Regions from separate parts of the Pseudomonas savastanoi genome, predicted to be linked through region 1. Evidence: predicted binding sites of a transcription regulator. Region 1 holds the regulator's gene; each other region holds the start of a gene.

Region 1 (7,496 bases):
CTCTTTCTTGAGCTGGCGAGCCAGGTCACGAACCAGACGCGGGAAGCGGCCAAAGACTTTCTTGATTGGCTGCATGCGGGTTTTCATCACCGCAGTCTGCAGGTCGGCGGTGACCACATCCAGGTTGGAAACCGCTTTGGACATGGCTTCATCGCCGCTGTTGAGACCCAGACGCACCAGGCGGTTACGTACCAGCACCAGTTCGCCGACCATGTTCATGATCTCGTCCAGTCGGGCGGTATCCACACGAACCGTGGTTTCGGCTTCAGTCGCAACCGGCTTTTCACCGGTGGGCGCTGGAGCACGTGCAGGCGCTGGAGCAGGCTTGGCGGGCTCAGCCTTCGCAGCAGGTGCAGGCGCCGCAGCGGGCTTGGCAGCCGGTGGCGGAGCAGCAGCTACGGCGGCTGCCGGAGCAGGTGCCTTGGCAACGACCGCATCAGGCTCGAACTTGCCTTTGCCATGCAGTTCGTCGAGCAGATTTTCGAATTCGTGATCGGTAATTTCGTCCGATGCCGCTGCAGCAGAAGGTGCCTTGGCAGCAACGGCCGCAGGTGCAGCAGCCGCCTGAGCGGCTATGGCGCCGTCAAACGAGCCTTTGCCATGCAGTTGATCAAGCAAGGCTTCGAATTCGTCGTCGGTGATTTCATCGCCGGCAGGCGCTGCACCACTGCTCTGTGCCGCAGGCGCAGGGGCTGGAGCGGCTACAGCATCGGCCGCAAACTTGCCCTTGCCATGCAACTGATCAAGCAGGGATTCAAATTCCTGATCGGTAATTTCATCGCCAGCTGGCGCGACCGCAGGTGCCGAAGCCGGTGCCGCTGATGGTGCCGCAGACACCGGACTGGCGCCGTGCAGCGAATCGAGCAGCTGCTCGAATTCATCATCGGTGATGTCATCGCCGGCCGCTTGCTCGGCAACCGCAGCCGGAGCGGCGGCTTCAACCACCGGCTCGGGCTCAGGCTCGGGCGCTGCGACTTCGTCGGCAGATTGTGGCTCGGCCAATCGCGACAGCGCAGCCAGCAGTTCTGGCGTCGCCGCAGTTACGTCAGTCCGTTCACGTACCTGACCGAACATGCTGTTGACGGTGTCCAGAGCTTCCAGGACCACATCCATCAGTTCGGAATCAACGCGACGTTCACCCTTGCGAAGGATGTCGAACACGTTTTCGGCGATGTGGCAGCACTCCACCAGCTCATGGAGCTGGAGGAAGCCGGCGCCCCCTTTTACAGTGTGAAAACCGCGAAAAATTGCATTGAGCAGATCAGCATCATCCGGTCGGCTTTCCAGCTCGACCAATTGCTCTGACAACTGCTCCAGAATTTCGCCGGCCTCTACCAGAAAATCCTGAAGGATTTCTTCATCGGCGCCGAAGCTCATGGGGTGCTCCCTAAAATTAACCGTCAACAGATCTTAGAAGCCGAGGCTCGATAGCAGATCGTCTACATCATCCTGTCCGGATACGACGTCTTCACGTTTATCGGCATGAATCTGCGGACCTTCACCCTTGGCGAGATGTTTTTTAGGATCTTTTTCAGCAAGGATGGATTCTTCGTCATGTTCGATGCCTGCGAAGCGATCGACATGGCTGGCCATGAGCACCAGTTTGAGCAGATTGCTCTCGACTTCCGTAACCAGTTGCGTCACGCGCTTGATAACCTGCCCCGTAAGGTCCTGGTAATCCTGGGCAAGCAGAATATCGTTGAGATGCCCGGAAACCCTATCGGCCTCCTGCTCGGTACGCGTCAGAAAACCATCTACCCGCTTGGCCAGCTCACGAAATTCTTCAGCACCGATTTCGCGGCGCATGAAACGACCCCAGTCGTCACTCAATGCCTTGGCATCGGAGCTCAGACCGCTCATGAGCGGTGTGCTTTCCTCGACCAGGTCCATAGTACGGTTGGCCGCATTCTCGGTCAGCCTCACCACATACGACAGGCGTTCGGTTGCGTCGGTGATCTGCGACACTTCCTCGGCTTGAGGCATGTGCGGATCAATATGAAAGTTGACGATTGCACTGTGCAGCTCACGAGTCAGCTTGCCCACTTCCTGATAAAGGCCGCGGTCGCGTGTCTGGTTGAGTTCATGGATCAGCTGCACAGCGTCACCGAAGCGGCCCTTTTCAAGGCTGGTGACGAGTTCCTGCGCGTGTCTCTTTAAGGTCGACTCAAAGTCGGCCATCGAATCATTGTTATCCATAGCGCCCTCGCGGCATGCATCAGCTATTGACGCGTTCAAAGATCTTTTCGATCTTCTCTTTAAGCGCTTGAGCCGTGAATGGCTTGACTACATAACCGTTCACCCCGGCCTGGGCAGCTTCAATGATCTGCTCACGCTTCGCTTCGGCAGTAACCATCAGTACAGGAAGGCTCTTGAGACGCTCGTCCGCACGGACCTGACGCAACAAGTCGATACCGGTCATGCCAGGCATGTTCCAGTCCGTCACCAGAAAGTCAAAGGCACCGCTCTGCAGCATCGGCAATGCGGTCAGACCGTCATCCGCTTCAGATGTGTTGGTAAACCCCAGATCACGCAAAAGGTTCTTGATGATCCGCCGCATCGTTGAGAAGTCATCAACGATGAGGATTTTCATGTTCTTGTCCAATTCGACCTCCAAGCAGTCTTTAACGCGTTCAGCACCTGAACACGCTGTTCACTCAATACTGGCACAGCACACCCCCAGCTATACGAAACGACGACGGGCTTGGCACAACGACAGTCAAGACTGCGACTAAAGCCCATCGAGACATTGCCCGACAGGCCCTTGCCTCGTCCATCCTGCTACCACGTAACGCTTTGCACAGCCGGCATGCAGACAGCGCACGACAAACGTCGCGCACTGCCGTCAACGCGCTCGCCACTCCCCCAAACGCCCCCGCAAACGAGCTGCGCACTGGCTGTGTAACTGACTGACCCGCGATTCGCTGACCCCAAGAACCTCTCCGATTTCCTTGAGGTTCAGCTCTTCGTCGTAGTACAGCGCCAACACCAGACGCTCACGCTCTGGCAAATTGGCAATTGCATCGGCCAACGCTGCCTGGAAGCGCTCGTCTTCCAGGTCGCGCGACGGCTCAAGCGAACCGCTTGCGCCATCCTCATGCAGCCCTTCGTGATCGCCGTCCTGAAGCAGGTCGTCGAAACTGAAGAGGCGGCTGCCCAAGGTGTCATTCAAAATCCCGTAATAATCATCAAGACTCAACTGGAGTTCGGCCGCAACCTCGTGATCTTTAGCGTCACGGCCGGTTTTAGCTTCAATTGCACGAATTGCGTCACTGACCATGCGGGTATTGCGGTGCACCGAGCGTGGTGCCCAGTCGCCCTTGCGCACTTCATCCAGCATCGCACCACGAATGCGAATGCCGGCGTAGGTCTCGAAACTCGCACCTTTGGTTGAATCATATTTGGTGGAGACTTCAAGCAGACCGATCATGCCGGCCTGGATCAGATCCTCGACCTGCACGCTGGCCGGCAAGCGCGCCAGCAGATGATAAGCGATACGCTTGACCAATGGCGCATAACGCTCGATCAACTCGTATTGCGAATTACGGGAAGCCTTGCTGTACATCTGGTAGCCGCTCGCAGTCATTGCACAGGCCCTGCACTGGTCTGGTGAACGAGTCGCTCAACGAAGAACTCGAGATGACCCCGCGGATTGGCTGGCAACGGCCAGGTATCAACCTTCTGGGCAATGGCCTTGAACGCCAGCGCACATTTGGATCGCGGGAATGCTTCGTAAACGGCGCGCTGTTTCTGTACGGCCTTGCGCACGCACTCGTCGTACGGCACGGCACCTACATACTGCAGCGCAACATCAAGAAAACGGTCAGTCACTTTGGTGAGTTTGGCGAACAGATTGCGCCCTTCCTGCGGGCTCTGCGCCATGTTGGCCAGCACCCGGAAGCGGTTCATGCCGTAGTCGCGGTTGAGCAGTTTGATCAGGGCGTAAGCATCGGTAATCGACGTGGGCTCGTCGCATACCACCAGCAACACTTCCTGAGCGGCGCGCACGAAGCTGACCACCGATTCGCCGATACCGGCAGCCGTGTCGATCACCAGCACATCAAGGTTGTCGCCAATCTCGCTGAACGCCTGGATCAGACCCGCATGCTGGGCCGGGGACAGATGCACCATGCTCTGGGTGCCAGAGGCGGCAGGCACGATACGTACCCCGCCCGGCCCCTGCAACAGAACGTCGCGCAACTCGCAACGGCCCTCTATCACATCGGCAAGCGTACGTTTAGGCGTCAGCCCAAGCAGAACGTCGACATTGGCCAGACCCAGATCGGCGTCCAGCAGCATGACGCGACGGCCAAGCTCGGCAAGGGCCAGTGAAAGATTCACTGACACGTTAGTCTTACCGACGCCACCTTTGCCACCGGTCACCGCGATAACCTGTACGGGATGCATGCTGCCCATGTTATTTCTTTACCTTGTCTTGCGTAGACCGAAACCACATCGAGGGCTGCACGTTCGCAAATGAACACCGCATGGCAGACCGTTGACGCAGGGACATTCCAATAATATCCATCACTTAACCCACTCTCTTGCCAGGGGTGTGATAGAGGTCAGCAAACATATCAGCCATTGCTTCCTCGCTCGGCTCATCCTGCATCTGCACACTCACCGCACGGCTCACCAGTTGATGACGACGCGGGGTGTGCAGGTCGTCAGGAATACGGGGTCCGTCCGTGAGGTAGGCCACAGGTAATTCATGACTGATCGCCAGGCTCAGGACTTCGCCGAGGCTGGCTGTTTCATCAAGCTTGGTCAGAATGCATCCGGCCAGGCCACAACGTTTGTAACTGTGATAGGCAGCGGTCAGCACCTGCTTCTGGCTGGTGGTCGCCAGTACCAGGTAGTTACGCGACTTGATGCCACGCCCTGCCAGGCTTTCCAGCTGCATGCGCAGCGCAGGATCGCTGGCTTGCAGCCCGGCGGTGTCGATCAGCACCACGCGCTTGCGCAGCAGCGGCTCCAGCGCCTGAACCAGCGACTGGCCAGGATCGACATGGGTGACCGGCACGTTGAGGATGCGCCCAAGGGTCTTGAGCTGCTCCTGTGCGCCGATGCGGAAACTGTCCATGCTCACCAGAGCGATATTCTGCGGACCGTACTTCAACACGTAACGTGCCGCCAGTTTGGCCAGCGTGGTGGTCTTGCCCATACCGGCAGGCCCGACCATGGCGATGACACCACCCTCTTCGAGCGGCTCGATGTCCGGCACGGCAATCATGCGCGCCAAATGGGCCAGCAGCATGCGCCAGGCCTGACGAGGCTCGTCAATCTCCGGGATCATCGACAGCAGATCGCGCGACAGCGGGCCGGACAAACCGACACGTTGCAGACGGCGCCACAGATTGGCCTGCTGCGGACGGCTGCCCTGCAACTGGTTCCAGGCCAGGGAGCCAAGCTGGACTTCCAGCAGCTCGCGCAGGCCGTTCAATTCGGAGCGCATCGAATCATAGGCGCGCTGACCAACAGCAGGCTCTGCGGGCGCAGGCGGCGTGTAAGCGAATGGGCGTGGCGGCTCTTCGAGCGTCGGCTCGATGTGCGTATCGACAGCGCTGACCGGTTTGCCGGAAAACAGCTGAAGATTGATCGACGCGTCGCTGTCGCTGCGGTTGTTCAATTCGGCCTGAGCGGAGACGATGCGCGACTGGGTCTTGCGCAGCTCGTCTTCGAGCTCCATGTTCGGCACACGCGGTGCCAGGGCGGACAGCTTGTAATCCAGAGCGGCAGTCAGCTCTACGCCACCGGCAATGCGCCGGTTACCGATGATGGCCGCCTCGGCGCCCAGCTCATCGCGAACCAGTTTCATGGCTTGACGCATATCGGCGGCGAAAAATCGCTTAACTTGCATGACTCACTACCTCAGCCGTTCGGCCCGACAGTCGCTACGATGGTTACTTGCTTGTTGTCCGGAATTTCCTGATACGCCAGAACATGCATGTTCGGTACAGCCAATCGTCCAAATCGTGACAGCATCGCCCGGACAGGCCCTGCTACCAGAAGAATTACCGGCAACCCTTGCATCTCCTGACGCTGGGCGGCCTCAATCAACGAACGCTGGAGCTTCTCAGCCATGCTTGGCTCAAGAAGAACGCCTTCTTCCTGACCCTGACCAGCCTTCTGCAAACTATTGAGCAATATCTGTTCCAACCTTGGCTCCAGAGTGATAACAGGCAGCTCCGGCTCAACACCTACAATGCTTTGGACGATTGCGCGGCTCAGACCTACCCGCACGGCAGCCACCAAAGCGGCGGTATCTTGACTCTTGCCGGCGTTGTTGGCGATAGCTTCTGCAATGCTACGAATATCACGCACAGGTACATGCTCAGCCAGAAGCGCTTGCAGCACGTTGAGCAGCGAGGACAGGGACAGCACACCAGGGACCAGCTCTTCAGCCAGTTTGGGCGAGCTTTTGGCCAGCAATTGCATCAACTGCTGGACTTCTTCGTGGCCAATCAGCTCATGAGAGTGTTTGTAGAGAATCTGGTTCAAGTGGGTTGCCACTACAGTACTGGCGTCCACCACGGTATAACCCAGCGACTGCGCCTGGCTGCGTTGGCTGATTTCGATCCACACGGCCTCCAGACCAAACGCCGGGTCTCTGGCGGTGATGCCGTTCAGGGTGCCGAACACTTGACCGGGGTTGATCGCCAGCTCGCGATCCGGATAAATCTCGGCCTCGGCCAGGATCACGCCCATCAGCGTCAGACGGTAGGCGCTGGGTGCCAGATCAAGGTTGTCACGGATGTGCACGGTCGGCATCAGGAAGCCCAGCTCCTGCGAAAGCTTCTTGCGCACGCCCTTGATACGCGCCAGCAGTTGACCACCCTGATTGCGGTCCACCAGCGGAATCAGGCGATAACCCACTTCCAGGCCGATGATGTCGATAGGGGTGACGTCATCCCAACCCAGCTCCTTGGCGTCCTGAACACGGGTCGGCGAAGGCAGCAGGTCCTGTTGGCGTTGCACTTCGGCCAGCGCCTCGACTTTCACCTGGTTCTCTTTCTTCCAGAGCAGATACGCACCACCCGCAGCCACCAGGCCGAGGCTGATGAAGGAGAAGTGCGGCATGCCCGGCACCAGCCCCATCACGATCATGATCGCAGCGGACACTGCCAGTGCCTTGGGCGAGGCGAACATCTGACGATTGATCAGCTTGCCCATCTCTTCCGAACCGGAAGCGCGGGTCACCATGATCGCTGCGGCAGTGGACAGAAGCAGTGATGGCAATTGCGCCACCAAACCGTCACCGATGGTCAGCAGGGTATAAACGCGGCCTGCATCAGCGAACGTCATGTTGTGTTGCAGAATACCGACCAGCATGCCGCCGATCAGGTTGATGAACAGAATCAGCAAACCGGCAATTGCATCGCCGCGCACGAATTTGCTGGCACCGTCCATGGAACCGTAGAACTCGGCTTCCTGAGCGACTTCAGCACGGCGACGCTTGGCTTCTGGCTGGTCGATGAGACCGGCGTTGAGGTCGGCGT
Region 2 (7,496 bases), 210 kb from region 1:
GCACTGGCAATGGAGAATCGGCAGGCGGCTGAGCTCTCAGCCTGGTCAGCGTTACTCGCTGGCCTTGAAGGTCAGCTCGCCCTTGCGCCATTTGGCGGCCTTGCCGACTGCGCCTTTGAGAACCTTGCTCATGCCGATCTGCAACTGCTCTTTTGCGGCAAACACCATGACCACAGCCTGACCTTCCTTGAACACAATGCCGTGGCCTTCAGGGATATCGACGAATGCATATTCGCCCAGCCCATACACAGTCATTTTGATTTCACGGAATTTCAATTCGAGCTTGCCGCCTTCACGGCTTGGCAATACCGACGCGCGGAAATGATCGCCTACCTTGAGCTCCAGGCGCGGCTTGTCGTCGACGACCAGAGCGGTTTCGGTGTCGATTTCAGCGATATAAATACCTTCGGCTGACTGCTCGGTGATGTAGACAAAACGGGACTGAAACTGCTTGACCAACTGTGCGCGGAGATCGCCGAGCACGAACAAGGCATGGGTATCCAGATTACTTACAGCCAAAGTACAAACCCTCAAACATGAAAATGAGGCTGCCTGATGTCAGGGCAGTCAAGAAAGTGGTTAATCCATAGACCGCGTCAAGCGACCGGAAATTTTCCGGCACGCTGCACGCAGAAGCGCTGAAAGCGCCACCGCAAACCTTGTGCAGGCGGGTGGCAGATTCTACCGGCTCATGGCAGCTACGGGATATATACCTTTTGTACACTGCAGTGTCGCAAAAGCGCTGGTGCCCTGAAACCGGCGGCCAGCCTGATCACGGCTCAAAGGCTGGACGGGCTCCAGCCAGGCGATCAGTGTGCATTCGGCGATGCTGGAAACATATCACTTGTAGGCAGAGCACAAAAGGCCATCTTCTCACACGGCCAAATGCATCGAACTCTTGAGTGCGTCGGCCACTCCCATAAGAACTGATGAAGACGGGGATATCCCCCGGCGAGGAGATGACATGGAACAGACTACAACGACCATCAACGACCTGTTCGCCCAACTGGCACTGGATTCGGACGATGAGAGCATCGAAGCGTTCATCGCCAGCCATCCCCTGCCTGACGACGTGAAGCTGATTGATGCCGACTTCTGGACGCCGCGGCAGGCTGACTTTCTCAAGGAGCAGCTGCATGAGGATGCCGAATGGGCGATGGTGGTCGACGAACTGAATGTGCGCCTTCACAAAAAGCCCGAGTGAACCACTCGGGCGTTGATTCCTACTGCGGATAACCGGGCTGGCCGACATTGGGATGCAACGTCCTGCCACCCGGTTGCGGAGCATGCACAAAGACGGCGTCGCCAAAGGTGCCCATTCTGCCGACCACTGCATTCCAGTGCGCGGACTGATGGATATAGCGCCAGCGCAATAGCCGCTCTTCATGACTGTCCAGTAAGTAAGGCCCGCCTCGCGCATAATCGATCAGGCGGGCTGAAATGCGTTCGAGCTCGGGAGGAAGCTGAAATTCAAGGCTGTTTGGCACCGGGCCGAAAGGCACCCCCTCGTCACAGGCCAGTGCATGCATGACCTGTAGCGACACCCTCGACAAGTGACCAAAAACCTGGCGGTTCATCCCCACTGCAGCAACGATCGTTTTCATGCCATTCAGGGTTTTTCTGCACGGGTAACATTTGCTTTCGCAGGTCTGAACCCTCAGAAATGCCTGGCTGTCCAGCGGGTCGATCCAGTCATCCCGGCTCATGGCGCTTAACAGGGCCTGGGCGTCCTTCCAGCAAGGCGCCGCCTCACACGGGCTGTCACGATTGACCTGGCTGCTTTGCGGACGCGTGAGCAACACGCTTTCTTCCATCTGTGGAGGATAACCACCGCCTATATCGGAATGGGCACCGGGTAAAACGATTTCTTTCGGCCATGCCGGCAGGACGCTGTTAAGCGCGAAGTTACGCCGTGATTCATCACGAGCCACCAGATGCAGCACCTGTTGGGCACACCCCGGCGGCAAGTAAAGATTGACCCTCCTGTTGTTCGCGTCCCGGGTATTGCCCATATCCCTGAAACTGCCGATGGCGGCGACAGTGTCGAACAGGCCGATAACCTTGAGCTGTACACTGCCGTTGCGCCAACTGAAATGCTCACTGAGCCTGACCTTGCGGCTTTGAAGTATCGGCTCAAGCATTCCTGCCTGCTGTTTCAGCACTTCGTTGGCCAGGTGCCTGGCCGACGCAGCACCGCGACTGAAGCCGAACACGTCCAGCTCAAGCCCTTCCAGTACACAATCCGGGTTGTCCCGTGGAAATGCCTTCAATACCGTTTCAAGCTTTCTGAATGCATTTTCCACCTTGCATATCACACCAGTGGTGCCCCGACCGAAACTCTGCCCCGGCCATACCGAATCACGCCCGCCGGAGGTAGTACCCGCCCCGCTTACATAGATCGAGTAGTACACTCTCAAGCCTGCACTGTCATGTTCGGCAACACGCTGCAGACGATAAAGATCGACCAGCCTGGCTATATTGCTCGGATCATTACTGTAACTACTGCCAGAATGAGCATGACGACCCGCGCACTCTTTAATGTGCTGACCACCATTTATTTCAATCAATGCCTGACAGTCAGCCCCGATCTGACTGTTGACGCGATTATTTCCCGTACCGTCGAAGAAAATTCCGACCCGCGCGGTAACGCGCCGCGTTACCACATCCGAGATTGCTGCTGTTTGTTCGACACTCCATTTATCGTTCATGTCTTTTCCATCCTTAGAGGCAGGCCAAGAAAAGGCCGCACTTAAATCAAAACGTAAATAACGTTGATTTAAACAGCTTGCTTAAAGACGGTGATCAGTCAAGTCATGCAGCGCGTATTCAGAGCATTCCTACAACTTCTGTCGTCAGGTATTTATTATTTATAAACAAACACCTACACGTGTGTGCAAACGGGTTTCAGAACCCGCAATTTCACCAAATAGAAAAACCAACCGGCAGGTTATTTAATACTTGATCTAACCTGAGCCGCCTGTTTTAAAAAATCAGCGGCTTTGCGGTTTATACCCAAGGCGCAGACCACCCCAATGTCGCCCGTTGACCACAATAGGCACGGACAGGTCGTGCATCAACTCGCCAGTGTCCCGCGTGTAGGTTTGCAACAGGACAGGCTGTTGATGGCTGCCGCAGCGAATGCCGGTACGGTCATCGAACTTGCGCTTGCTTCGATTACGCGCATTGTCCACCGTCGCATCGCCTGTCAAAGGCTGACTGAAAGCGTTGTTGTGCGTCGGCACATAACCTTGCTGCGTGCAGGCAATGGCGAATACCAGACCTTCATGGCGCGAGAGCAGCGGTTCTTGCAATGCTGGCAAGACCTGATCGGTGTAGCGATCAAAACGCGTGGTAAAGCGGGTGGGTGAGGTATTGGGGACGGGTTTGTAGTTGCGATCAAACAAGTCATCCAGGCTGACGCGCCCCTGCACAATATCAGCCTCGAATTTTTCCGCGATCAACCGCGCACCTTCACGGGCCAGGTCGTAGATACGCTGGTGATATTCATCCAGACCGACCTGAGCCAGCCGCTGGCTGATGGTCTCGGCCTGCCCCTCCATCTGCACGGCGGCTTTGGCCAGTTGCCGGGTTTGTTCATCGCTGACGGCAAGATCACTGCGCATGTGCTCGACAGCATCGAACAGGCTGGCCAACTGGTCCTGATTGCTCCTCGCGCCTTGAGCAATTTCGCTGACCTGGCTTTCCACCTCGATCGCAAGCCGGGCAATGTTGCCCAGATGCTGGCCGGTCAGCTCGACCTGCTCGACCCCAGCATCGAGGTCAGAAGACAGCTCGCGAATCTGCTCCACCACCTGAGCGGTGCGCTGCTGGATATCGGCCACCATCTGCCCGACTTCCCCGGTGGCGCTGGCGGTACGGCCCGCGAGCCCGCGTACTTCGTCAGCGACCACCGCGAAACCGCGCCCGTGCTCACCTGCCCGGGCGGCTTCGATGGCCGCATTGAGCGCCAGCAGGTTGGTCTGGCTGGCGATGGATTGAATGACCAGCGTCACACGCTGGATTTCTTCACTGCGCTGGCTCAGCGCCTCGATCAACTCACGACTGCCGATAGCACGCTTGCTCAAGAGGTGCATGCGCTCGATGGACTCATTCAGAACGCTGCTTCCCGATTCGCTGCGCTGACGCGCCTCGCTGGCTGCAACCAACGCCTGTTGACTCAACTGGGCAGTCTGCTGCTCGGTCGCAATCATCTGTTCGGCGCTGTTGACTATCTGTCCGGCAGCACCCAGCTGCGACTGCACCTTGCCCGCCAGTTGCCCGACAGAAAATGCCACCTGAGCGGCCGACAGTGCATTGTGACTGGTGGTACGCGACAGGTCGCGGGTCAGCAGCGCGATATCACTGTCACTTGCCTCGACTTGCAAGCCAGGCTGCCTTCTGCGCAACAAAAGCGGCAGCCAGGCCACCAGCAGCGCTGCGGGAATGACGATATAGAGAGACAAACCGATAACGCTCATGGCGGCGAACAGCAGGCACAACACGACACTTTGCACCGCCGGCACCCACCACTTCGACGCAGCACCGCGAGCATCGGCCAGTGGTAATCCGGCTGCCATGGATAGGTTCTCGGCCATGCTGCGTCACCCCGTCGGTATTTATCATTATTACGTTTATTAAACGCTAGATAACGGCCTTATGCCATGCCCCGTTGGTCGTAGCGAGCAATCCGTTTTCGACAAATTCCGCGCACAACAAAACCGGGAGGCAATCGCTTGCCTCCCGGTTCGGTCACTCAGCTGCTGCCTGCGTATCAGGCCTGGCGCTGGTGCTTGTCGATCTGCTCGTGGCGCTCTTGCGCCTCGATGCAATATTTGGTGGTCGGGCTGATCAGCAGACGCTTCAGGCCGATTGGCTCACCGCTGTCATCGCACCAGCCGAAGGTATCGTCGGCAATACGCGAAAGGGCCATTTCCAACTGGGGCAGCATGCGCTGGTCGCGGTCAATCACATTGACCAGCCAGTGACGCTCCTCTTCAACCGAAGCAGCGTCTGCAGGGTCGGCAGGCGTGTCCAGGCTCTCGATCGCAATACGGCTCTGCTCGATTCGCTCGTGGATCTCGACCTTCATGCCCTGCAACAGCTCGACGAAGAAAGCGTGCTGCTCGGCGTTCATGTAGTCATCGGCCGGCATGGCCAGCAACTTTTCCTTTGTCATTTATTTCTCTATAAAAAAACGTGCATTGAGGAGCGGCTTGACGTTGCCGTGCAAACCAATAATCTCCAAGCGCCACCTGGCACTCAATTTACGAGGGGCGGCAGTCTAAGGCCGGCTAGCGGGCTCGGCAACACAATTGAAGGATTTTTGTACAACAATTGCCGTAAAACCCTTGAAATGTGGGCGAAAGACCCAGCCAGCATGCTGCTTGATGAGGCTCTGACCTGCTGACAGCTAATCGGTTCCTGCAACATCCAACGCACAAAAGGGCCTGAAAAGGCCCTTTGATGCAGATGATTGAAATCAGCGCTTGGTCTTGCGCTTGTTGCGATATTGATCGATTACCACCGCCACTACAATGATCAGACCTTTGATAATGTCCTGAACATAAGCATCTACGCCGACAAAGGTAAAACCACTGGCCATTACGCCGAGAATCAGCGCACCGATCACAGTGCCGGTAATTCGTCCTACCCCACCGGACAGGCTGGTGCCGCCGATGACTGCGGCAGCGATAGCGTCCAGTTCATAAGACATGCCCATCCCGGCCTGCCCGGTTGCGGCACGTGCCGAGGCAACCACCCCTGCCAGCCCGGCCAGCAGCCCGGCGATGCTGTAGACGATAACCAGGTGGCGCTTGACGTTGATCCCGGAAGTACGCGCAGCCTGCATGTTGCCGCCGATGGCGTAGGTGTATTTGCCGTACTTGGTGTAACGCAAGGCGATGTGGAAGATCACCGCCACCACCAGAAAGATGATCACCGGCATCGCGCCCTGCCCGATAGCCGTGTAGGAATCCGAGAGCATGCTCACCGGCTGACCTTCGGTGTAGAAACGCGCCAGGCCACGCGCGGAGACCATCATGCCCAGCGTGGCAATGAACGGCGGAATACCGGTTATGGCAATGATGCTGCCGTTGATGGCACCCGCCAGCAGCCCGACTCCGAGCCCGACCACGATCGGAATCCACACCGGCAGGTCGGTCAGGGAAGGGAATACCGCCCGGGAAAAGTCCGAGGTTTGCGCCAGACTCGCGGCAATCATCGCCGACAGTGCCAGCACCGAACCGGATGACAGGTCGATGCCTGTGGTAATGATCACCTGAGTCACGCCGATGGCCAGCAAGCCGATGATCGATACCTGAAGGATCATCAGCACCAGACGCTGGGAGTTGAGCAGAAAGCTCTGATCACGGACGATCCAGCCAAACAGCTCAAAGATCAGGCCGATGCCGATCAGCACCAGAAAAATACTCAGCTCGGTTGGCAGCCGCCGTTTGTTCCTGGTCGGTGCCAAGGCTGGTTTGTTTTGCGAAATCGCGTTGCTCATGTTCGTTCCCCTTTTGTTCTTCTTCTACCGAGCGCTGTAGTGCGAACTCAATGAACCTTGTGGCCGGAGGCCAGATGCATGACTTTTTCCTGGGTCGCTTCGCCTCGATCGAGGATCCCCATCATTTCGCCTTCGTGCATGACCATGACCCGGTCGCTCATACCGAGGACTTCCGGCAGCTCTGAAGAGATCATGATGACGGCCATGCCTTCACTGGCGAGCAGGGAGATCAGGCGATAGATTTCCGCCTTGGCCCCTACGTCGATGCCGCGGGTGGGCTCATCCAGAATCAGTACCCGGGGATTGGTCATCAGCCAGCGTGCCAGCAACGCCTTCTGCTGGTTACCGCCCGACAAGGTGTCGATGCACTGCTCCAGTGACGGGGTCTTGACCCGAAGTTTTTTGCACATGTCCTCGCACAGCGCACGCAGTGCCTTCTGTTGCACGAAACCGTTGCCGGCATAGTTGGCAAGCACGGCCATTTCCATGTTTTCCATCACCGACAGGCATGGAAACAGCCCAGTCAACTTGCGGTCTTCCGTCAACAGCGCAAAACCCAGTTCAATGGCCTGATGCGGGTCGGCAATGTGTACCGTAGTGCCATCAAAGCGTACCTCGCCGCTGTCGCTGGGGGTTATGCCGAACAGGGTCTCGGCCACATTGGTCCGGCCTGACCCCATCAATCCGGCAATGCCAAAAATCTCTCCGGCACGCAAATCGAAACTCACGTCCTTGAAAATGCCGTTCAGGCACAGGTTGCTGACTGAAAGCAGCACTTCGCCTGGCGGCTTTTCCCGCTCGGGGAACAGTTGCGTCAACTCACGCCCTACCATCATGGTGATCAGGCTGTCGCCGTCCATACTTTCGGCGCGCTGCAGGCCGATATAGGCGCCGTCGCGAAAAACCGCTACTTCGTCGGCAATCTCGAAAACTTCGTTCATCTTGTGGGTGATGTAGATGATGCCTTTACCCTGAGCGCGCAGGTCGTTGA
Region 3 (7,496 bases), 1.7 Mb from region 1:
CCGGGCGCCAAGGGCGAGGACATCTTCAACCACGTCTCGCAGAAAGCCTGGGCCGACTGGCAGAAACACCAGACCCTGCTGATCAACGAGCGTCGCCTGAACATGATGAACGCCGAAGACCGTAAATTCCTCCAGACCGAGATGGACAAGTTTCTCTCCGGCGAAGAATACGCCCAGGCCGAAGGCTACGTTCCCCCCGAAAAATAAAGCGTTTCACGCAGTGAAGGTCGTAAGCGTCGGTAATAATTCAAATTTTTTAAAAAACACGCTTGACGACCTCCTGAAAAACACGTCTAATGCGCCCCGTTGCCCAGATAGCTCAGTCGGTAGAGCAGGGGATTGAAAATCCCCGTGTCGGCGGTTCGATTCCGTCTCTGGGCACCACCTTTCGTTTTCAGGTGATGCCAAGCACACCTGAAAACACACAAGAAGCCCGCCTCGTGCGGGCTTTTTGTTGTCTGGTTTTTTGAATTACAGACGTTCCTGCACCCTGCGCGCGCAGAAGAGACCAATCGAATCAGACTACTGCACGTGTCGCCTCTTCCTGCGCCGCACGTCGGCCGCCATCCGGCTTATTCGCTTGCCTGCATTTCGCGGCGCGTGACAAGGTAGCCAAGCCTCGGCAAACCAAAACCCGCTAATTTCAAAGGCTCCAAGCGCGACGCCTCAAGCGGAAAATAATCATTATTTACGACGCAAGGACGACACCCTACTATGGTGTCACCTATAAGGATTATAGGCAGCATGAAAAACAGGCAGCCCTTGTGGAGCAAGCAGCAACTTGAGGATCTTGTTCATGTCCTGGCAAGAGACTCCTCCAAAGTCGTCTTTCGCGAGCATTGCCTGGAGCGCCTCTATGAGCGCGGCATAACCGCCACGGAGGCCCTGAGATGCCTGCGTCGAGGAGCAATCATCCGAGGGCCTACGTACAGCGAGAGGCATGGCAACTTCGAGTTCCGGATGAGCGAGCTCGCGCCGAGAGATGTTGTCTGCATGGTAGTAGCCGTCAATCCAAGTCCTGAGCCTGACGAGCTTTTCGCAATTACGGTGTGGGAGGTATGAAAATGTACAAATATAAAGGCAGTGGACTGGACGGCATCTTCTTGAAAAATGGTTATACGATCCTCGAAACGCCATACGGCGAGGGTGTGAAGATCGAAGATATCGACGGACTTCATCGAGCGATAGCTGTGGATATCATTGGCCAGAAAACGCCAATGACCGGGCGTCAGTTTCGCTTTTTGAGAAAGGAGCAGGATCTCATTCAGGAGGAGGCTGCAGCCATTTTCCGGGTCGATGTGCAGACCATTGCCAACTGGGAAAAGCGCGAATCTCAAGAAATATCGGGACCAGCTGACGTTGCCATGAGGGCTTTTTACGCTGCCTATATCCACGCCAATTTTGGTCCGATCATCTTCGAACGAAATGCACAACCCCACGAAGGAGCCGCGTTCGAATTGGACGGAACACAGTGGAAAGAGTCCGAGCTGAAAGTCGCTTGACTCAGAGGGTGATTAGTCTGGCGGCATGTAAAGGTACCGTTCAAGGCAACACTTGAGAAGATCACAACGGCCTTCTGCTACTCATACCAGCCATCCAGAGCCCTGCCACCCCCATCCCATTGAACTAATTTTCCCTGCCCGCCATCGAAGCCATACATTTGCTTCCACAAGGAAAATTACGTGCTCAAGTTTACTGCCTCCGCCCTCCTCATCGTCGCCACTCTGGGTCTGGCTGCCTGCGACAGCAAATCCGAACAGAAAGCACAGGACGCTCAGGCTCATCAGGAGAAATCCCAGGAGAAGATGGAGTCTGCTCAGGACAAAGTGAACGAGGCTGCCAAAGAGAACACTGAAGCGGCCAAGGACAAAGCGGCGTCCAAGGAAGCGGCTGCCGAAGAGTCGAAGACCTTCGTGCCGACGTCCGAAGTGACCAACACCATCCAGCCGGAAAAAAAGTGAAAACAGTGAATACTCTTCACAAAGTTTTCACAGCGACCGCGTCATTGTAGAGCTGCTCCCAAGTGTGAATCCTTAAGCCCGCTCCCCCATCGCGGGCTTTTCTTTGTCCGGAATTTGACGGGCAGACCGCTTTTCCAGATATCTGTGCACTTATGGTCAATGTATTTTTCTTTGACCAAAAACTGCACTTTTTTGACGCCAATAAATCTCTTCATTTATCCAGTCGATTGTTGCGATGACCCGTTCATGTCTCAGCTTTTCGAGCCGATACTCTAATCACAGCAAGTCCACAAACACACCAAGGGGCAGGTTATGTTCGGAAACAAGAACAAAGCTGAACTGACAGCCATGAAGGCCGAGGTAGATGGACTCAAAGGACTGACAAACGCACTGGAAAAATCAATGGCGGTGGTCGAGCTGGGTCTCGACGGCAAGATCCTTCGTGCCAACGATAACTTCCTTGCAACGATGGGCTACCGGGCCGATGAGCTGGCCAGCAAGACGCACCGCGACTTTTGCGAGCCGGAGATGCTCCGCAGCCGTGAATACGCGGACCTGTGGGCGTCTCTGAAGGCTGGCAAGTTCATCTCCGGCACCTTCAAGCGCATCGACAAGAATGGCCGTAGCGTCTGGCTGGAGGCAAGCTACAACCCGGTGACCGATACGCAGGGCAAAGTGTTCAAGGTGGTCAAATATGCTCTGGACGTTACCAAACGCGTAATGCTCGAAAACGAGACCAACGGCAAGCTGGCAGCAGTAGACCGGGCCATGGCTGTTTGCGAATTCGAGCCCAATGGCAATGTGATAACCGCCAACAGTAATTTCCTGAACGTCATGGGTTACGCACTGAACGAGATCAAAGGTAAACACCACAGATCGTTCTGCGAACCGGCACTGGTCAACAGCCCGGAATATGCCGAATTCTGGCGCAAGTTGAATCAGGGCGAGTTCATTGGCGATCAGTTCAAACGCCTCGGCAAACATGGCCGGGTTGTCTGGCTGGAAGCGACGTATAACCCGGTTTTTGATGTCGACGGCAAGCTCTACAAGATCGTCAAGTTTGCCAGTGACATCACCCAGCGTGTTGAAAAGCAGGAAGCCGATGCGCATGGTGCGTCGCGTGCTTACCATATCTCGGCAGAAACCGAGAAAGTGGCCGAACAAGGAACCCTGGTCATTCAGGAAACCGCTCGGGAAATGCGCCAGATTGCCGAAAACATCGGCGCGTCGGCGAAGCTGGTGAGCCAGCTGGGCGATCGCTCCGAGCAGATCACCGCCATCGTCAATACCATCCGCGGCATCGCCGACCAGACCAACCTGCTGGCGCTCAACGCTGCCATCGAAGCGGCACGGGCGGGTGATCAGGGTCGCGGGTTTGCCGTGGTGGCAGACGAAGTCCGGCAACTGGCCGGACGTACCAGCGGCTCGACCACCGAGATTGCCGAAATGATCGGCAAGATCCTCGCCGAAACACGTGAAGCCGTGGCGAGCATGGATGCCACGCAGGAAGGTGCCATTCGAGGTGTGACACTGGCAGATCAGGCCGGACAGGTCATCGTGCAGATCCGCGACGGCGCAAGCGATGCGGTCGAGGCCGTGAACATGTTCGCCACGCGCATGGATGAAGCTGAAGCGTTTGCAAAACCGGGCAAGCGATGAAGATCAAGTAACGCCCCGCACATCAAAACCCGCGTTCTGCGGGTTTTTTTATTGTCCAGAGATTACGGCCAAGCCTTGGTTATCCAGCCCGTCTGCGCTTCAATAGCGGCCATCGCATTTCACGCCCGTCAAAGGACCGCTCATGGCCTCGCCAGACAAGCAGCAAAAACGTGCCAAGCGCGCAAAAATCAAGGCCAAGCAGAACCGCTCAGGCAAGGGCACAACCAGCCTCGTCCACCCGGTGTTCGCCTCTGCGCTGGTCAATCTGCCGTTTGATGACGTCGAACTTGATCTAAACACGTTCGACTTCAAAGACATCGTGGAGAACGGCTTCGACCCGGCCGACTATGACGATCTCTTCGTGGCCATGAAAGCCGCCGAGGCCATCAGCCAACTGGCGCTGTGCGTCGTCTTCCTGCAATACCCGGTGCTGGCACTGGTGATTTCCGAAGAGGACGAAGACCCTGCCACGGACTTCATGATGGGCCTGCTGATCGTGTACCGCGCCATGTACCACGATGAAGACGAGGACACGGCGATCGAATGGATCGAAAGCCCCGCCTTCCAGAAAGATTACACGCTGGCGTCCGACCTGCTGATGAAGAGAGACACCAGAGCCGCACGCTAATGCATGCTCGTGCCAATGTATGACATTGGCACGAGCATCATCCGCTAAGGGCCGCGATCAACCCAGCGCAGCAGCGCCCACGCGGCCGGCCTTGCGGCGACGCGATACGATCAGGCCAGCGCCGATCACCAACAGGCTGAGTACGCCGGTGGCGATGATTTCGAGGCGATGCTCTTCCTGCAGCAGCATGATGGTCAGCACCGCGACGATGAACGCGATCACAGCCCAGGTCAGCCATGGGAACAGCCACATCTTGAAGTCGATGGCCTCGCCCGCAGCGATGCGCTTCTGGCGCATCCGCAGTTGCGACACGGCAATTACCAGATACACCAGCAGGGCAATGGCACCAGAGCTGGCCAGCAGGAAATCAAACACGGCAGCCGGTGCGATGTAGTTGGCGAAGACAGTCAGGAACGCCGCCGCAGTCGACATGATCACTGCCCAGTGAGGCGTACCGCCCTTGCTGGTGCGCTTCGACACGGCAGGTGCATCGCCGCGCTTGCCCAGCGAGAACAGCATGCGTGAAGCGGTATACAGGGCCGAGTTCAGGCAGCTGGTCACAGCAACCAGCACCACCAGATCGACAATCAGCTTGGCGTTCGGAATGCCCATTGCATCGAGCACGGTCTGATAAGAACCCACCTCGGCCAAGCGCGGGTCGTTCCACGGCACCAGCGACACCACGATGAAGATCGAAACCAGGTAGAACAGGAAGATCCGCCAGATCACCGAGTTGGTGGCCTTGGTGATCTGCTTGCCAGGGTTCTTGGACTCCGCCGCTGCAATGGTCACAATTTCAGTGCCCATGAACGAGAACATGGTGGTCAGCATCGCCGCCAGCACCGCGCCCATGCCGTTTGGCAGGAAGCCGCCGGTGTCGAACAGATGGCTGACACCGCTGACGTTGCTGGTGGGCAGCAGACCGAAGATCGCCGCAACACCCAGCACCACGAACGCGATGATCGCCACGACCTTGATCAGCGCGAACCAGAACTCGAATTCACCGTAGTTCTTCACGCTGAACAGGTTGGTCGCCGTCAACACCAGCGTGATGACCAGCGTGAACATCCAGATCGCGATGTTGGGGAACCAGGCGTGCAGGATGGTTGCAGCAGCGTTGGCCTCCAGTGGAATCACCAGCACCCAGAACCACCAGTACAACCAGCCGATAGTGAAACCGGCCCAATGCCCGATAGCGCGGTCGGCATAGGTTGAGAACGAACCTGTGTCTGGCGAGGCAACGGCCATTTCGGCCAGCATACGCATCACCAGCACCACCAGCGTACCCGCAGCGGCATAGGCCAGCAGCACGGCAGGGCCTGCCTCGGCAATCGCGTGGCCGGAGCCGACGAACAGACCGGCACCAATAACGCCGGCGATCGACAGCATCGTAATGTGTCGCGGTTTCAGCCCTTGTTCGAGCTCGGAAGAGTTAGCGGTACTGCTCATAAAACCACCTGTGCAAGACGAGCGAGGCACACCGAAGCGTTACGTAAAAAGAAAGCTACGGTGCCGTTCTTTATTATTGACGCAAGAATTGCGCCAAAATATTTCGAAAACGACGTCGCTTAGAGAATACGAGGCCTGTGGCTTAGCCCGTGAAGCATGCAGGGCGATAGCTTTTATACGCAGTCTGTAGGACTTGTTACCAAACGCCTCAGATTCGTCTACATGCACGCACCAAAAATGCCCCAAACCTTCCTCAAAGCGCAAACATGGTGCAGAAATCAGACCACCACTCAGCAAATGCTACTTCCAACACCAGGCCAAAGCTGGCAACATCGCGCCTTTTTCGCGCACGCCCCTGTTTTACAGGGCATCATGCTTGCCTTCATGCGACCGTCCGCTGCCCAGATGAGACAACCCGTCGAGCCCCTCCACGCTGGACGAAAGACGCTGATGGTTGTCCTTTAAACGCTGTGCTAGCTTGACGTTCGCTGGCAGCCAGCGCGCGCACTTCAATGAGGACCCCACATGGCCGAGGCCACGCCCGCCCTGGAAATCCGCAACCTGCACAAGCGCTACGACCAGCTTGAGGTGCTCAAAGGCATCTCGCTGACCGCTCGCGACGGCGATGTCATATCGATCCTCGGCTCATCCGGTTCCGGCAAGTCCACGCTGCTGCGCTGCATCAACCTGCTGGAAAACCCGCATCAGGGGCAGATCCTGGTGGCCGGCGAAGAATTGAAGCTCAAGGCCGCGCGCAACGGCGACCTGATTGCCGCCGATAACCGGCAGATCAATCGCTTGCGCAGCCAGATCGGCTTCGTGTTCCAGAATTTCAACCTGTGGCCGCACATGAGCGTGCTCGATAACATCATCGAAGCCCCACGTCGCGTGCTCGGTCAGAGCAAGGCCGAGGCCATTGCGGTGGCTGAAGAGTTGCTGGCCAAGGTCGGTATCGCCGACAAGCGCCATGCATACCCCGCGCAACTCTCCGGCGGGCAACAGCAGCGCGCCGCCATTGCTCGCACGCTGGCCATGCAACCAAAGGTTATCCTGTTCGACGAGCCGACCTCGGCCCTCGACCCGGAGATGGTTCAGGAAGTACTCGGCGTCATCCGCGCACTGGCTGAAGAAGGCCGGACCATGCTGCTGGTGACCCACGAAATGAATTTTGCACGTCAGGTATCAACTGAAGTGGTGTTTTTGCATCAGGGAATGGTCGAAGAACAGGGCACACCGCAGCAAGTATTCGAAAACCCGCTGTCGGCAAGGTGCAAACAATTCATGTCGAGTCACCGCTAACGGAGCAACACCCATGCAGTCGTACAAAAAGATCTTGCTGATCGCAGCGGCCACCCTTGCCTTCAGCGGCAGTGCCTTTGCTGAAACAATGAAAATGGGCATCGAAGGTGCCTACCCGCCGTTCAACAACAAGGACGCGAGTGGCCAGGTGGTGGGCTTTGACTATGAAATCGGCCAGGCCCTGTGCGCCAGGATGAAGGTCGAGTGCGAAGCGGTGACGTCAGACTGGGACGGCATCATCCCGGCGTTGATGGCCAACAAGTTCGACTTCCTGATCTCATCGCTGTCGATCACCGAAGAGCGCAAGCAGGTGGTCGATTTCACCAACCCCTATTACTCGAACAAGCTGCAATTCATCGCGCCGAAAACTTCCTCGATCGACGTATCGAGCACTGAAAAAGCCAAAGAAAGCCTTGCCGGCAAGTCAGTGGGTGCCCAACGCTCGACGCGGGCCGCCACCTGGCTGGAAGACACACTGGAGATCCCGGACGCCAAGCTCT
Region 4 (7,496 bases), 1.6 Mb from region 1:
ACATAAGACGAGGCGCGTTTAGGCTTCACCCCGTTGGGCCGCGTGGTATAAGCCAAGGCTGTATCACTCTTAACTCTCAGATTGGATTCGATGAGCTTAAAAATTTTCTTCGCAGTCAGCACGGCGAAATTCTTCCGGGGACGAATCTGAAGTACTATGGCGTAATAGATGTGTCTGCTTTTAGCGAATAGTGAAGATATCTCAATGAAAAAAATAATGAAGCTCATCACAAAGTGCACGCTAATTTTAGTGTTGGCTGCGCTGCTCACTAAATGGCTTGTCGCGCTAGGCCTGATGGGCTGGCTGCTTCAAACTGAAACAGGCCTCGATATGTATGTTTCGGCTGCAAGTGCTTTGGGTATAATCGGCGGAGAAGATGGAGAGTTCATGCTTCTTGTCATAATGGTATTGGTGATGTTGGTGCCGTCAACATTTATTGTACGGGGTGCGGCTAAAACTCTTCGTCGATTCAGGTCAGTAAGGTGATAAACGCAGGGCATGGGAATTGGAGGTTTACCAGAGCCCCGTCGTGACTGAAGATATCTTGTAGGATGCCTTGCGGCTGCAAGGCCGGCGCCGTTCCAAAAATAACAACAAGGAGACGCACCATGGATTTCTCACCCCTAACCACCACCGCAGACCAAAGCCGCAGAGGCTTCCTGAAACAATCACTGGCTGTTTCGGCAACGGTTGCCGCCATTGGCGCATTGCCGCGTCTTTCCAGCGCTCAGCCGTTGACCCAGCGCTACCCCGACCCATTGGTCAGTGTTCTGGATGACAGCTTTACCCAAATACGAATATTCAATGCCAGCGTCGAGAAGCTGGCCAGCGGCATGCGCTGGGCCGAAGGGCCGGTGTGGATTGGAGACGGTCGCTACTTGCTGGTCAGCGATATCGCCAACAATCGGATCATGCGCTGGGACGAGGTAACGGGTCAGCTGTCGGTGTACCGCGAGCATTCAAACTTTTCCAATGGCATGTGCCGCGATCGCCAGGGCAGGCTGCTGGTCTGTGAGGGGTCGAGCACCACCACCGAAGGACGGCGGGTGACGCGTACCGAGTACAACGGGCGTATCACCGTGCTGGCCGACAGCTTCGAGGGCAAGCCTTTCAATTCGCCCAACGACATCGCCTGCAAACGCGATGGGTCTATCTGGTTCACCGATCCTACCTTCCAGGCCGAAAGCAACTACGAAGGTCAAAAGGTCAAGCAGGAGCAACCCTTCGGCGTCTATCGCATAGACCCGTCAAACGGCAAGGTTTCCAGGGTCATCGATGATCTGGCAGGCCCGAATGGTTTGTGCTTCTCGCCGGACGAGAAAACCTTGTATGTGGTCGAAGGGCGCGCCAAACCCCACGGCCTCATCTGGGCGATAGCGGTCAACGAAGACGGCACGCTGGGCGAGCGGCGCAAACACATCGAAGGTCTCGACTACGCCGCCATCGACGGCATCAAATGCGACGAAAGCGGCAACTTGTGGTGCGGCTGGGGAGGTAACGGTGATCCAAAGGCGGATATGGAGAAACTCGACGGCGTGCGAGTGTTCAACCCTCAAGGCAAGGCCATCGGCCATATCAGCTTGCCGGAGCGCTGCGCCAATGTCTGCTTCGGCGGGCGAGAGGGCAATCGGCTGTTCATGGCCAGCAGCCATTCACTTTACTCGGTGTTCGTGAATACGCGAGGCGCCACGTTTGCCTGAAGGGTCATGAGCCCACTGACGGCGTGCAATGTGCGCACGCCGTCAATCGGGTCGAACCCCTGTGAACATGTCGGGTCTGTTCCTGTAATTACTCTCAGGGATAGTTATTTATGTCGGCGCAACGCGGCCTTGTTCTACTTGCACGAGGCGGTTATGCCGCCCGTGGTGTTGTTTATCTGATTATTGGTCTGTTCGCGGTATTGGCGGCGCAGGGATCTTCGCAGCCTGCCGATAGCCACAGCAGTCTTGAAGCCTTGTTGAGCCAGCCGTTCGGCAGTGTGCTGGTCGGGCTGGTGATTGTTGGCCTGCTGGCGTTCGCTGCATGGCGTGTGCTGCAGGCTACGCGTGACGTGGATCATCATGGCCGCGAACTCAAGGGGCTGGTGATTCGTGGCGGTCTTCTGGTGGGCGGCTTTACTTACGGGGCATTGGCGTTTTTCGCGCTGGGCCTGCTGGTCAGCGGGCTCAAGAGCTCCGGTGGCTCATCGGGTGGTGGTCAGGCGAAGGACCTGTTGGCAACGCTTCTGTCCTGGGATCACTCCAACCTGCTGGTCTACGTCGTGGCACTGGTGCCCCTGGCGCTGGGCATTGTGCATATCATCAAGGGCTACAAGGCTTCCTTCGTGAAGTATTTCGAGGCTGATGAAGACGTCATGAAATATGTGCGTCCGGTGTCGCGCTTCGGGCTGATCGCGCGCGGCGTGGCGTTTATCGAAATTGCGGTGTTACTGGCCGTAAGCGGTTCTAGCTATCAGGCCATGCACCCGCCGGGCATGAAGGATGCGCTCAACGGTTTGCAGGATCTGCCTGCCGGTGGTCTGGTGCTGCTGATCGTGGCGCTGGGTCTGATCGCGTTTTCGGTGTACAGCTTCGCCCAGGCCGCATGGCGCAGGATCAACATGGATGTGCCTGATGCACCGGAGGCGGTAGCGCGTCATTTCCGCTGATCTCCATGCGGGTAGTCAAAGGGCTGCGTGATCTTTCAGGTCAGGCGGCCCTTTTTTCGATAAAGATAATGTGAACCATGCCTCAAGTCGCCTTCTGCCCGGCCGACATTCTCTCTTGAGCTCCGATCATTTTCCGGACTGACGTTCTCTACGCAGGCCCGGATCAGATTCGGCGCAATAAAAATAAAAGAGGATAGCCATGACCATTCTTCAGCGAGTGATCGGTGGGTTTGCCGTGCTGGTTGTGCTGCTGCTCGCCATGGCAGGTATCAGCTACCAAAGCACCCATTCCATAAGCGACCGGATCAGCATCATTACCGGGCAGTCGGCACCCTTGAGCAGGGCGGCGAGCGAGCTTTACGTACATGTGCTGCGCGCCAATCAGGCACTGCTCGGGATTCTGGTCAGCACTGACCCCAAGCAGATTGACGATGGCAAGCAGCCCTTCAACGACAGCATGGCCCGGTTCAATCAGTTGCTGGACAGCACGCCTGCCTATATCGGCGACCGCGCTGAACTGCGCGACAACCTGAATCAGCAGCGTCAGTTGAGCGCTGCTTATGCCGAACAGGCGCAGACCCTGATTGCCAGTCATCGACAGCACGTTTTGCAGTCACTCCAGAGCCGGGTATTGCAGGGCTACAGCAGCAGCCAGGGCGCACAGCTGACCGGTTATCTTCGTGATTACATTGCCCGCGAGCGCAGTGCAGGGGCTGCGGATAATGTGGCAGCAGGTGAAAAGCTGCTGCTGGAAGTCGGCAAATCCTACGAAGGGCTGGCGGCTCATGCGGCGACGCCGGATATCCAGACCTTGCAGCGTGTGCTCAACCTGCAGGATGAGGTAATCAGCACTCGGGCGCGCGAACTGACTGCAGTAGATCCACGCGGCGGTCGTATTGCTGGTGTGATGGTCAACCGCCTGCTTAACGACCTCACCGGCAGTGATGGCGTTTATCAGGCCTACAGGCAGGAAGCGGCGCTCGCCGAGCAGGTCGGCAAACAGCGCCAGGCTGCGGAAACCCGTCTTCAGGCAACACTGGACAAGATCGGCGAGTTCGGCAATCAGTCACTGGCGGTGGCTAATGAGGCCAAGGCGGGTGCAGATTCGACCATCGCCACCGGCCTCAGCCTGCTGCTGATCGCTTGCCTGCTGGCGGTAATCGCAGCGGCAGTCATCGGTACCTGGGTCGCCTTCAGCCTTCGGCGTCCATTGGCAGCGTTTCGCGAGGTGCTCAAGACCCTCACCAGCGGCGACATGCGGGTGCGTTTCGATGTCAGCCGTCGCGACGAGTTCGGCGAGCTGGGCGGTTACCTCAATGAATTCACCCAGTCGTTGCAACAGACGTTTCGTCAGTTGATCGGCTCTGCCGACACCCTGGCGTTGACTGCCAGTCAGAACGCGCAGATCAGTGAACAGACCACCCGCGTAGTCGACGAGCAGAAAGACCGTCTCAATTCTGCCGCGTCTGCCATGAATGAAATGGAAAGCACCGTGGAAGAAGTGGCCCGTCGTGCTCAGGACACGCGTGGCGCGGTGGACAGCACCAGCGAACTGACCAGCAAGGTGCAGAAGCGCGTGGCTGAAACCATCGTCAACATTCGTCAGCAGGCTGAACAGGTCAACAAGGCGTCTGCGGTCACCGACGAGCTGCAGAAATACGGGCAAAACATTGACGGTATTGTCGATGCCATTCGTACCATTGCCGAGCAGACCAACTTGCTGGCGCTCAACGCGGCCATCGAAGCGGCACGCGCGGGCGAACAGGGCAGGGGCTTTGCGGTGGTGGCCGATGAAGTACGTTCGCTGGCCAGCCGCACCCAGACCTCGACCAGCGAGATTCAGGAAATGATCGGCCAGATGCAGAGCAAGATCCACTCGGCTGTGCAGGTGATGAACGAAAGCCAGATCCAGTCCAATCACTGCGTGACGCTGGCTTCCGGTGCCGACCAGTTACTGGTGGAAATGGGCGAGGCGGTGGACACGATTCGCGACATGAACATCCAGATCGCAGCTGCCACCGAGCAGCAAAGCGCTACGGTGCAGGAAACCAGTCGCATGGTCACGCACATCAACGATTCTGCCCAGCAGGCCGCCGACGGTGCCGAACAGTCTGCGAGCAGCAGTCAGGACCTGTCGAAAATGGCCAGGGATCAGCGCGAGCTGCTCCATCATTTCAGCGTTTGATGCCCGGGAGTCAGAACATGAAACAGTGGTTATCGATTTCCCTGAGTGCGAGCCTGCTGGTCGCCGGCCTGACACAGGCTGCCACGCCATTGATCGGTGTGGGCATGGCCAAGTACAACGACAATTTCCAGACCATTCTGCGCCACGGGGTGGAAAAGCAGGTGGCGCTGCTGGATGCCGACATCTTCATGGAGAACGGCCAGGACGACGTGGAGTTGCAGATGCGTCAATTCCGCAATCTGGTCAATTCGAAAGTCGACGCCATCGTTGTCGCGATGGTGAACGGCAAAAGCGCAGCGGAAATGATGCGTCTGGCCAATGAGGCCAAGGTTCCGCTGGTGTTCGTCAACCGCAATCCCGAACCTGCCAAATGGCCGGCGCTGACGGCATTTGTCGGCTCTGACGAGCTGGAGTCCGGCACCTTGCAAATGGAAGAGCTGGCCCGTCGTGCCGGTTACAAGGGCAATGTGGTGATTCTGGTGGGCGACCCGAGTAACAAGTCGTCGGTCATGCGCACCGAGGACGTGGAAAAGGTGGTCGCCAAGTACCCGAACATGAAGGTCGTGCAGAAGAAAATCGGCAACTGGGAGCGCAGCCAGGCCGCGACAATCGTGATTGACTGGGTCAAGCAGGGTGTGGACTTCTCTATCGTCGCGGCCAACAACGACGAAATGGCGATCGGTGCGATCATGGGGCTGGAAAAGGCCGGTAAGAATGCCAGGGATTATCTGGTGGGCGGCATCGACGGCACCCCGGACGGCTTGAAGCTGATGGCCGAGGGCAAGATGGCCGTCAGCGTGTTTCAGGACGCGGTCGGGCAGGCCAACGGCGCAGTGGATGCCGCGATGCGCATGGCGCGCGGCGAAACACTGGCATCTCCGGTCATTTGGGTACCCTTCAAACTCATCACTCCGGAGAATCGCCAGCAGTTCGAGTGAGGCCGCGGCTTGGACTGACTGTCGCTCCAGTGATCCGCACGCGGAGCGCTCAGCGTTGGACACATTTTCCAATCAGCCCGGAAGCTGTCACGCCTTCCGGGCACTGGCCCACTCCAGGGTATCTCAGGGCTTGTCTATAAAGCGCTAGACCCGAATATCCTGCGGCCCGCGAATCTGTGCTTCGATGCGTGTGCCGGTCAGGCGCTCTTCGTTGGAGAAACCGTCGTAGCTGGCCAGGTCGCCGAAGCTGATGCCAGTGAGTTTTTCGATCTGCAGGACGCTGCGCTGCCAGGTTCTGAGTGGACCGAATACGATCTCCAGCTTACCCAGCTCGCTGCTCTGGTCGATCATGTAGGCACTGGCCGAAGGTTTGCCGTCGTCGCCAAGAAACGCCACGACCTTCCAGAATGCCGAAGGGATCTTGACGTTGCGGTAGCTGCGGTCGTCTTCGCGCAGTACCGGCCCGCTGAAAACGGTTACCCGGGATTTCCAGCGTCGTGTGTTCTCAAGGATGTAGTCCTCAAGTTCCAGCCAGGTCTTCTGATTGAAGGCGGCCATCTGCGGTGAGCAGTTGGTGAAGTGAAAGGTATCGCTGTTGGCCGTTTCGGCTTCCTTGCCCCAATTAGGGTCCTGACGCCTGACCAGATGACCGCGATCCAGCAGATTGTCGGCGTACAGGCTTTCGCCGATCTGCGCCTCGGCAGGCAGCCTGCCATCAAAGGACCACGAATCCTTGCCACGCTTGACCTCGACGCTGCTGGCACCGTCGATATTGACACCGACATACAGGGCCAGACGCCGACTGCGCGACATGGTGATTGAAAAGTGGGTGTAATCGAGGCGATTGCCGGCGTTGTCCAGCGGATAGACATCCGGTGCCAGCTCCGCGTCGGTCGAAGGCCATGGCACGACGAATTCACCGAGAAAATTCTCGACATACCCCTTGCGCTTCTGCAATTCGCTCGCCGGTGTGGTGCGTGGCGATGCAACAGGCTGCGGTGCAAGCAGTTCGGCCGATGGGAGCAGTGGCTTGAGGTCGGCGAGACGTGGTCGGTAGGCGAGATCGATAGCGGGCTTTTTGTCAGGCACTTGGTTGGCTCCTGCGGTGGGCGTGAGTTCATTACAGTTCACCATAGCCGCGTTACAGGTCGACGTCAGGCCGGGTAATCGATCGTTCGCGGGCACTCATACGGTAAAAAACTGTAAACGGGTTCAAGTTACGGGTAACAGGCGTCGATAAGCTCTGAATAAGAGCACTCCGCAGTTCATGTTATTTCACTGATCGCAGGGGACATCAGGATGTCGATAAAGCTACGTCTATTGTTGTTGATTGGCACTAGCGTGCTGACGGTTCTGATCATCAGCCTGGTCAACTATGTGGGCAATACCCGCACGGAGACGGCGATGATCGACAGCGAGGTCAGCATGACCGCGCTCAGCAATCATCTGGAAGCCGACATGATGCACGATGCGCTGCGTGCCGATGTGCTGTCGGCGATGCTGGTCGGCCTGGGCAAAAGCAACAGCACGCGTGAAGAGGTGCAGAAGTCCCTTGATGAACATGCTGCACATTTTCGCGCTGTGCTGAACGATAACCTCAAACTTCCCATCACCGAAGCGATCAAGGCGGAGCTGAACAGGATCAAGCCGAGCCTCGATACCTATATTGCCAGTGGCGAGCGTATTGTCGGTCTGGCTCTGGATAATCCGGAGCGAGCGCAACAGG

What was found. The regulator FliA, encoded in region 1, starts transcription of late flagellar genes. The targets are predictions, from matches to a motif close to CTAAAGTTTNNNNNNNNNNNGCCGNTAA.
Region 2: a site for FliA is predicted at 4,646-4,673, ahead of KP808_RS15735 (methyl-accepting chemotaxis protein). Genes of this name have one in related genera too.
Region 3: a site for FliA is predicted at 2,205-2,232, ahead of KP808_RS26010 (methyl-accepting chemotaxis protein). Genes of this name have one in related genera too.
Region 4: a site for FliA is predicted at 2,729-2,756, ahead of KP808_RS10445 (methyl-accepting chemotaxis protein). Genes of this name have one in related genera too.

What each region holds. Positions count from the first base shown of each region.
Region 1 is NZ_CP076652.1:3,964,036-3,971,531, forward strand. It holds gene KP808_RS16685 (chemotaxis protein CheA) at 1-1,377, opposite strand, end outside; gene KP808_RS16690 (protein phosphatase CheZ) at 1,411-2,196, opposite strand; gene KP808_RS16695 (chemotaxis response regulator CheY) at 2,216-2,590, opposite strand; gene fliA (RNA polymerase sigma factor FliA) at 2,843-3,583, opposite strand; gene fleN (flagellar synthesis regulator FleN) at 3,580-4,413, opposite strand; gene flhF (flagellar biosynthesis protein FlhF) at 4,529-5,857, opposite strand; gene flhA (flagellar biosynthesis protein FlhA) at 5,869-7,496, opposite strand, start outside.
Region 2 is NZ_CP076652.1:3,753,692-3,761,187, forward strand. It holds gene KP808_RS15715 (Na+/H+ antiporter subunit G) at 1-32, shown strand, start outside; gene KP808_RS15720 (hypothetical protein) at 52-519, opposite strand; gene KP808_RS15725 (DUF2789 domain-containing protein) at 965-1,204, shown strand; gene KP808_RS15730 (T6SS phospholipase effector Tle1-like catalytic domain-containing protein) at 1,224-2,708, opposite strand; gene KP808_RS15735 (methyl-accepting chemotaxis protein) at 2,991-4,595, opposite strand; gene KP808_RS15740 (TraR/DksA family transcriptional regulator) at 4,772-5,176, opposite strand; gene KP808_RS15745 (ABC transporter permease) at 5,480-6,505, opposite strand; gene KP808_RS15750 (sugar ABC transporter ATP-binding protein) at 6,553-7,496, opposite strand, start outside.
Region 3 is NZ_CP076652.1:5,687,744-5,695,239, forward strand. It holds gene KP808_RS24405 (oxidative damage protection protein) at 1-207, shown strand, start outside; tRNA gene KP808_RS24410 (tRNA-Phe) at 309-384, shown strand; gene KP808_RS24415 (DUF4258 domain-containing protein) at 745-1,062, shown strand; gene KP808_RS24420 (helix-turn-helix domain-containing protein) at 1,059-1,502, shown strand; gene KP808_RS24425 (hypothetical protein) at 1,683-1,961, shown strand; gene KP808_RS26010 (methyl-accepting chemotaxis protein) at 2,274-3,620, shown strand; gene KP808_RS24440 (hypothetical protein) at 3,763-4,248, shown strand; gene gabP (GABA permease) at 4,306-5,697, opposite strand; gene KP808_RS24450 (ABC transporter ATP-binding protein) at 6,223-6,996, shown strand; gene KP808_RS24455 (ABC transporter substrate-binding protein) at 7,010-7,496, shown strand, end outside.
Region 4 is NZ_CP076652.1:2,397,697-2,405,192, forward strand. It holds gene KP808_RS10425 (DUF2778 domain-containing protein) at 1-191, shown strand, start outside; gene KP808_RS10430 (hypothetical protein) at 217-486, shown strand; gene KP808_RS10435 (SMP-30/gluconolactonase/LRE family protein) at 609-1,700, shown strand; gene KP808_RS10440 (DUF1206 domain-containing protein) at 1,811-2,647, shown strand; gene KP808_RS10445 (methyl-accepting chemotaxis protein) at 2,847-4,832, shown strand; gene KP808_RS10450 (substrate-binding domain-containing protein) at 4,850-5,770, shown strand; gene KP808_RS10455 (DNA/RNA non-specific endonuclease) at 5,915-6,859, opposite strand; gene KP808_RS10460 (methyl-accepting chemotaxis protein) at 7,070-7,496, shown strand, end outside.